DNA from 2 places in the Solibacillus sp. FSL R5-0449 genome. Region 1 is predicted to be linked to the other one. Evidence: a T-box and tRNA genes for the amino acid it is inferred to sense, from the RefSeq annotation. Region 1 holds a T-box; the other holds one or more tRNA genes.
What was found. A T-box is a leader RNA that pairs with one kind of tRNA and senses whether it is charged. The one in region 1 lies ahead of argS (arginine--tRNA ligase), so its partner is inferred to be a tRNA-Arg.
Positions count from the first base shown of each region.

Region 2: it has a tRNA-Arg gene. The T-box ahead of argS (arginine--tRNA ligase) is inferred to sense a tRNA for this amino acid. The anticodon was not compared.

Region 1 is NZ_CP150239.1:1,364,649-1,369,338, forward strand. Features, by position in the region: gene MKY27_RS06585 (CaiB/BaiF CoA-transferase family protein) at 1-776, shown strand, start outside; gene yidC (membrane protein insertase YidC) at 957-1,724, shown strand; T-box leader at 2,174-2,392, shown strand; gene argS (arginine--tRNA ligase) at 2,430-4,109, shown strand; gene MKY27_RS06600 (alpha/beta hydrolase) at 4,233-4,690, shown strand, end outside.
Region 2 is NZ_CP150239.1:411,204-413,868, reverse strand. Features, by position in the region: gene MKY27_RS02100 (hypothetical protein) at 151-813, opposite strand; tRNA gene MKY27_RS02095 (tRNA-Glu) at 1,045-1,116, opposite strand; tRNA gene MKY27_RS02090 (tRNA-Asn) at 1,118-1,193, opposite strand; tRNA gene MKY27_RS02085 (tRNA-Ile) at 1,205-1,281, opposite strand; tRNA gene MKY27_RS02080 (tRNA-Gly) at 1,292-1,365, opposite strand; tRNA gene MKY27_RS02075 (tRNA-Phe) at 1,369-1,444, opposite strand; tRNA gene MKY27_RS02070 (tRNA-Asp) at 1,450-1,525, opposite strand; tRNA gene MKY27_RS02065 (tRNA-Met) at 1,529-1,603, opposite strand; tRNA gene MKY27_RS02060 (tRNA-Ser) at 1,649-1,741, opposite strand; tRNA gene MKY27_RS02055 (tRNA-Met) at 1,754-1,827, opposite strand; tRNA gene MKY27_RS02050 (tRNA-Arg) at 1,886-1,962, opposite strand; tRNA gene MKY27_RS02045 (tRNA-Leu) at 1,982-2,070, opposite strand; tRNA gene MKY27_RS02040 (tRNA-Gly) at 2,076-2,150, opposite strand; tRNA gene MKY27_RS02035 (tRNA-Lys) at 2,202-2,277, opposite strand; tRNA gene MKY27_RS02030 (tRNA-Val) at 2,288-2,363, opposite strand; rRNA gene rrf (5S ribosomal RNA) at 2,376-2,491, opposite strand; rRNA gene MKY27_RS02020 (23S ribosomal RNA) at 2,567-2,665, opposite strand, start outside.

The DNA of each region.
Region 1 (4,690 bases):
TTACTGGCTACGGACAGACTGGTCCTTACAGTGAACGTGGCGGGCATGATATTAACTATGTCGCGTTGGCGGGGCTGCAAGGTTATTCAGGAACAAAAGAAAGCGGACCAGCTAATATTGGTTTTCAGGTGGCAGATTTGGCGGGAGGTTCCATGCATGCGGTAATCGGTATTTTGTCGGCAGTCATTTACCGTGAAAAAACGGGAATCGGGCAGCATCTGGATATTAGTATGACAGATTGTGCTTTAACGCTAAATGCTTTATTTGCCCATGATCATTTAGGAGAAGGAAAACCGCTTGCACGTGAAGAGCTGATCTTAAACGGCGGATCATTCTATGGTTACTACGAAACGCTGGATGGCCGGTACCTTTCAGTCGGCAGCCTGGAACCGAAATTCAGGCAGCAGTTGTGTGAGGCAATCGGATCCCCGGATTTACTCCGATTAGCAATGAGTAGTAATCCGGCTGATTTGGCAATGCTGAAAGAACAGCTCGGAAGTACATTCCTGCAAAAGACATTGGAAGAGTGGCAATCTATTTTTTCTGAAGTCGATGCTTGTGTGGAGCCGGTATTATCTTTTGAAGAAACGGTTGCCCATCCACTTTTCAAGGCCCGGGAAATGTTTGTGGAAATTGAAAAGCCGGATGGAACTACACAAAAACAGATTGCTTGTCCGATTAAGTCCAATCTTTTCAAGGCATCTTACGGGACAATCGGGGTAAAAGCCGGGACACATAATGAAGATATATTGGGGAGCCTGTTAAAGAAGTCTTAGGGGAGAGTCATTTAGAAAAATGGATTTACGGTTTATAATTATGGTGGAACATGTAAATAATATTAAGTTTAATTACGTTCATATTAAAAAAACTTAACATTTATAAGAGTTATTACTGTTCATTTATCGAAAAATATTTTAAGATATAGACGAATTACAAGATTGTTGAGCAGGTGAACTATGAAAAACTTAAAACTTAGTGTTTTCCTTCTAACTGTTCCACTTTTACTGGCAGGCTGTGAAAGTGTTGAAAACAAAGAAGGCTTCTTCTATTCAACATTTGTACGTCCAATGGATTGGACGTTAAACACATTTGGTGAATTATTTAACGGCAGCTATGGATTGGCTATTATTGCTATTATATTAATTATTCGTCTCGTATTAATGCCGTTTATGCTTAAAACTTACCGCAGTCAAGCTACTATGAAAGTGAAAATGGATACGGTCCGTCCACAAATGGAAGATATCCAGGCACGTTTAAAAGCAGCAAAAACTCCGGAAGAAAGAATGACTGTTCAGCAGGAAATGATGTCGCTCTACAAAGAACATAATATTAATCCGCTAAATATGGGCTGCCTGCCAGCGCTTATACAAATGCCGATTATTATGGGCTTATACTATGCGATTTTATATTCGGCCGAAATTAAAACCCATTCATTCCTATGGTTTGACCTTGGCTCTACAGATATTTGGATGACTGCCATTGCAGGTATCGTTTATTTTATACAAGCAAAAGTATCGCTTCAAACCGTACCAGAAGCTCAGAAGAACCAAATGAAACTGATGATTTACGTATCACCGATTATGATTGTCATTATTTCATTATCTTCGATGGCTGCACTCCCACTGTACTGGGCAGTCGGAGGGTTATTCTTAATTGTCCAAACATTCATTGGACGCAAGTTTTTCTCAAACATCCCTGAAACTAAGGGAAATGAATCAAAATAAGTTATGCCGCTGCTAAAGGCTTACTGAATTAAACTACTGAGACAATGTTTTCAGTAGTTTTTTTGATTTCTGCTTAGTGTGGTAAGTGGTGTGGTGTGGTGCAATCTTCTAATAAGCTAGCGGATTGTTCTAATATATTTTAAAAAGTTCTAATAAAATCCTGATCTTCTAATATAATGGCCAGTTGTTCAAATAAGTGGTCGAGATCTTCCAATAAAGCATTCAGTTGTTCTAATATGTCCCAAGCATTTTCTAATATCTGTCTCATTTGTTCTAATAAAGACTATATGAGTTAAACGAACACCCTTAAACTAAAGGAAAACATGAGTTGCCTGCATTTATTTCCCCAGATTTTCTAAAATAAAGTCTGTATTGTCTAATAAAGGCCACAGATTATCTAATAAACACTGTTGACAATAATACCCTTTAATGGATATAATTCAGTAAATTTAAATTCGATGAAAAAGACAGTAGTTTACAGATATTTTGGAAAGCGAGCCGGGGATTGGTGTAAGCCTGGTGCAAAATATGTAAATGAAGCGCACTTTGGAGAAGCGGTCTGAACATAAGTAGGATCTGCCGGGGAGTCACCTCGTTAATAATGGAAAGTGGTCACGTTTGTGGCAACTAGAGTGGTACCACGGGAATTCGAAGCTCTCGTCTCTATTTGGAGACGGGGGCTTTTTTATATTGGGAGGGGATAACATGTATAAAAGTATTGCATCAATAATTCAAGACGCTTTGCCTCAAAATATTATAACGACAGATGAAATTGAACAACTACTGGAAAAGCCAAAGTATGAGCATTTAGGGGATGTAGCTTTTCCATGCTTTACGCTTGCCAAAATATTAAAGAAAGCCCCGAATATGATCGCTCGGGAAATAGGCGACAGAATTAAAAATGAACTTATACAGGAAGTGCAAGTAGTTGGCGGCTATATAAATCTATTTTTAAATAAGCTGCAAGTGACAAGAAGCGTCATTACCAAGATTATGTCAGCTCCAGAAGCATACGGCCAACAACAATCAAAACATAAAAACATTGTAATCGATTTTTCATCACCGAATATTGCAAAACCATTCTCCATGGGGCATCTTCGTTCTACAGTTATTGGCAATGCCCTTGCAAATATTGCAGAAAAAAACGGGTACAACGTTGTCCGGGTAAATCATCTTGGCGACTGGGGTACCCAATTTGGTAAATTGATTGTGGCATTTCGGCTATGGGGAGAAAAAGAGTGTGTTGAACAAGCACCTATCGAAGCGCTTTTAAAACTTTACGTGAAGTTCCATGATGAAGCGGAATCAAATGACAATCTAAATGAGCAAGCGAGATCTGCTTTTAAAGCGCTCGAAGATCAGGATCCGGAGGCATTGGAATTATGGAATTGGTTTAAAGGTGCTTCTTTACAAGAATTTAAGCAGATTTATGATCAGCTCCATATTGCGTTTGATTCTTATGAGGGGGAAGCTTTTTATAATGATAAAATGCAGCCTATTGTTGAGGAATTAAATAAGAAGCAATTACTTAAAGAGTCGCATGGCGCAAATGTTGTGGAGCTTGAAGACATGCCGCCTTGTTTAATAACTAAGCAGGACGGGGCAACATTATATGCGACACGTGACTTAGCCGCAGCATTTTATAGAAAGAAGCGTTATGAACCAGCCAAAGTTTTCTATGTAGTAGGGAATGAGCAAACACTGCATTTTAAACAAGTGTTTCAAGTCATTTCGAAAATGGGCTATCCATGGGCGGAAAATCTGAAGCATGTACCATTTGGAATGATACTGAAAGACGGAAAAAAGATGTCGACTCGTAAAGGTAGAGTCATTTTATTGAAGGGTGTATTAAAGGAAGCGGTGGATACAGCGTCAAGAAATATAGAGGAAAAAAATCCAACTTTAAATAATAAACAAAATGTAGCTGAGCAAGTAGGCATTGGCGCGGTAATATTTAATGATTTAAAAAACTTTCGCTTAAACGATATTGAATTTTCATTACCTCAAATGTTGAATTTCGAAGGCGAAACAGGGCCATATGTACAATATACTCATGCCCGGATTCATTCCATTTTAGATAAAGCAAAGTATAAAGCGGACAAGGAAATACCCGTAGAAGAATTAGAAGATTCGGCTTGGGCTGTCATTTTGCTGTTGCAACAATATCCTCAAGTAGTTATAGACAGTTTTGAACAAGTGGATCCATCCTTAATTGCGAAATATGTATTGCATTTAGCACGGATGTTCAACAAATATTATGCAAATACAAAAATATTAGTAGAAGATCAACAACGTGAAAACCGTTTACAGCTATGTTTTGCAGTAGCAACCGTATTAAAGGATGGTTTGAAATTACTAGGCATCCAATCACCTGAAAGAATGTAATTTAAACGGACTTAATGGTGATTTAAGTGCTTATAAATCCTCTAAAGATATAAATACTCATTGTATCCCCTCATTATCTATGCGAAAATTTATTAGAATATTGGAAAAATAAGGAGTGGGACTATGTGGGAACAGCAGCTAATTGAAACAACGCGAGGAGTTTTTGAAGTTTTTACAAAAGGCGAGGGGAAACCGCTCTGTGTGACACATTTATACAGCGAATTTAATGCAAATGGCAATCGGTTTGCGGAAATGTTTGTCCCGTATTATAAAGTGCATTTAGTGAATTTACGTGGCTGCGGAAAATCAACGGATGATGTGTCTGTCTCTAACTATGGCATGCAGGATAGTGTAGCGGATCTGGAGGCAATACGAACAGCATTGGATTATAATGCATGGGGCTTTGCGGGGCATTCAACAGGGGGAATGCTTGCATTAAATTATGCGATTTTGCATCCGGAAAGCGTGGAATTTATCGTAGCTGGCGGACTTTGTGCTTCTGCAGAATATATGCATCACCCTGCGAGCATCTACTGCAAGGAAAATCCTAACAATAAAAGGATTCTTGAGATTTTAGCGAT
Region 2 (2,665 bases), 950 kb from region 1:
TATGTATACTTTTGGTGGATACTCCGTACAGATATCACTCCTTTTAATCAGGTAACCCATCGCCCGAACAACTTTTATTTCATAAAAAAATCAGCCCCGATCAAATAATTTGATCAGGGCTGCCATATCTTTTTTCAGAATGGAACGATTCTATAGTTTCACACGGTAGTCCGGATTGGATTGAATCCAGCCTTCATTTGTATTGATAGATGTATCACCATCACCATCCACCCAAATCTGCTCGCCACTCGGCAAGGTGCGCCAGTGCGGCTCAACATGATGGTTGTTCGGATTTTCCGCTAATGCAGTATCCGATGCCCCGTCCGCCAATGGCAAGGAAGCTGTCTGATTGGAAATAGGCGAAGCTTCTCCTTCAGATCCATCGACCAGATCAATGATACCGAATGACAAAGCCCCAACAGCACCGACTTTCACAAGCTCTTTGACGCCGCCCTGCAGCCGTTCTGTATCCCCTACTGCCAGACTGTCCACTACTTCGACACCATTTTTAGCCACATGGACTACTGTATTTCCGATCGCCTTCAACGTATCGCCTGTAGCCTGTCCAAGATCGCTAAACCCTTCTTTCCGCTGATATTCGTCCTGCGTGATTATCCCTGCAGCCACATCCCACGTTCCGCTCGCCGCCTCACCTAATTTGTCCCCGGCAAAAGCAGAGGCTTTTTTAATTCCGTCCCCGACTTCCTCAATGAACTCGCTGCCTGTTACCTCGCCTATTAAGTTAACAGTACCGCCTACAATCTCTCCCGTTACTTCACCTATTAAAGATCCTAATCCTTTTAAAAAACTCATTCCATTACCCCTCCTAAAGTCTTGTGTAATTATACCCCCTTTTATATCGACCAACTTTTGGAAAATATTAATTCTGAATGTGTTTACGCCAAAAAACCTTTATTATTCTGGCGGTAATCTAAGAAAAACTCATAAGACCTGTTGAATATTATTTATAAGGAATAAGGAGCAAAAGCAAAGAGAGATTAAAAGCATAAAAAAAGCATGTAGCCTCTGCTACATGCTTAAAAATGACCCGTACGGGATTCGAACCCGTGTTACCGCCGTGAAAGGGCGGTGTCTTAACCACTTGACCAACGGGCCATGGCTCCGAAGGCAGGACTCGAACCTGCGACCTGCCGGTTAACAGCCGGATGCTCTACCAACTGAGCTACTTCGGAATAATTGTATATGGTGGGCCTAAATGGACTCGAACCATCGACCTCACGCTTATCAGGCGTGCGCTCTAACCAGCTGAGCTATAGGCCCATTTAAAAACTGGAGCGGGTGATCGGAATCGAACCGACAACATCAGCTTGGAAGGCTGAGGTTTTACCACTAAACTACACCCGCATATGGTGGGTTTGGACGGAATCGAACCGCCGACACTTAGAGCTTCAATCTAATGCTCTACCAACTGAGCTACAAACCCACAAATGGCGGTCCCGACCGGGATCGAACCGGCGATCTCCTGCGTGACAGGCAGGCATGTTAACCGCTACACCACGGGACCATTTGGTTGCGGGGGCAGGACTTGAACCTGCGACCTTCGGGTTATGAGCCCGACGAGCTACCACTGCTCCACCCCGCGAAAATATTATGTTTATACTTTTTTCATTACCCAGTTTGTAAAAAATGGAGGAGGTAGAGGGATTCGAACCCCCGCGCGGTGTTACCCGCCTGTCGGTTTTCAAGACCGATCCCTTCAGCCAGACTTGGGTATACCTCCAAAAGTATAAAATGGCTACCGAGGGAGTCGAACCCACGACCTTTCGGGTATGAACCGAATGCTCTAGCCAGCTGAGCTAGGTAGCCATGATAATAAGTTTATCTCTACTTGATAAGCATTTAAGCTTTTTCCAGTTGAGTTATATGGCGCGCCCGGCAGGAGTCGAACCCACAACCTTCTGATCCGTAGTCAGACGCTCTATCCAATTGAGCTACGGGCGCATATTGTTTATTGTAAAGATGGTGCCGAGGGCCGGAATCGAACCGGCACGGTGATCACTCACCGCAGGATTTTAAGTCCTGTGCGTCTGCCAGTTCCGCCACCCCGGCATTTTTGGAGCGGAAGACGAGGTTCGAACTCGCGACCCCCACCTTGGCAAGGTGGTGTTCTACCACTGAACTACTTCCGCAAAATGCATCAAGAATTTTTATATCTGACAGTATGTATAATTTTATAAAACTGGTGAGCCATGAAGGACTCGAACCTTCGACCCTCTGATTAAAAGTCAGATGCTCTACCAACTGAGCTAATGGCTCTTGATTAAAATGGTGGAGGATGACGGGCTCGAACCGCCGACCCCCTGCTTGTAAGGCAGGTGCTCTCCCAGCTGAGCTAATCCTCCCAAAAAAAATAAGCGAAGCGACGTCCTACTCTCGCAGGGGGAAGCCCCCAACTACCATCGGCGCTAAAGAGCTTAACTTCCGTGTTCGGTATGGGAACGGGTGTGACCTCTTTGCCATCATCACTTCACTTAATTATTTAGTTAAAAGAAATTTCATTCTTTCAAAACTGGATAAACGTTTCATTGAATTTGTGCAATAAAATGTGGTTAAGTCCTCGACCGATTAGTATTCGTCAGCTGCATACGTCGCCGCACTTCCACCTCGAACCTATCTACCTGATCGTCTTTCAGGGGTCTTACTT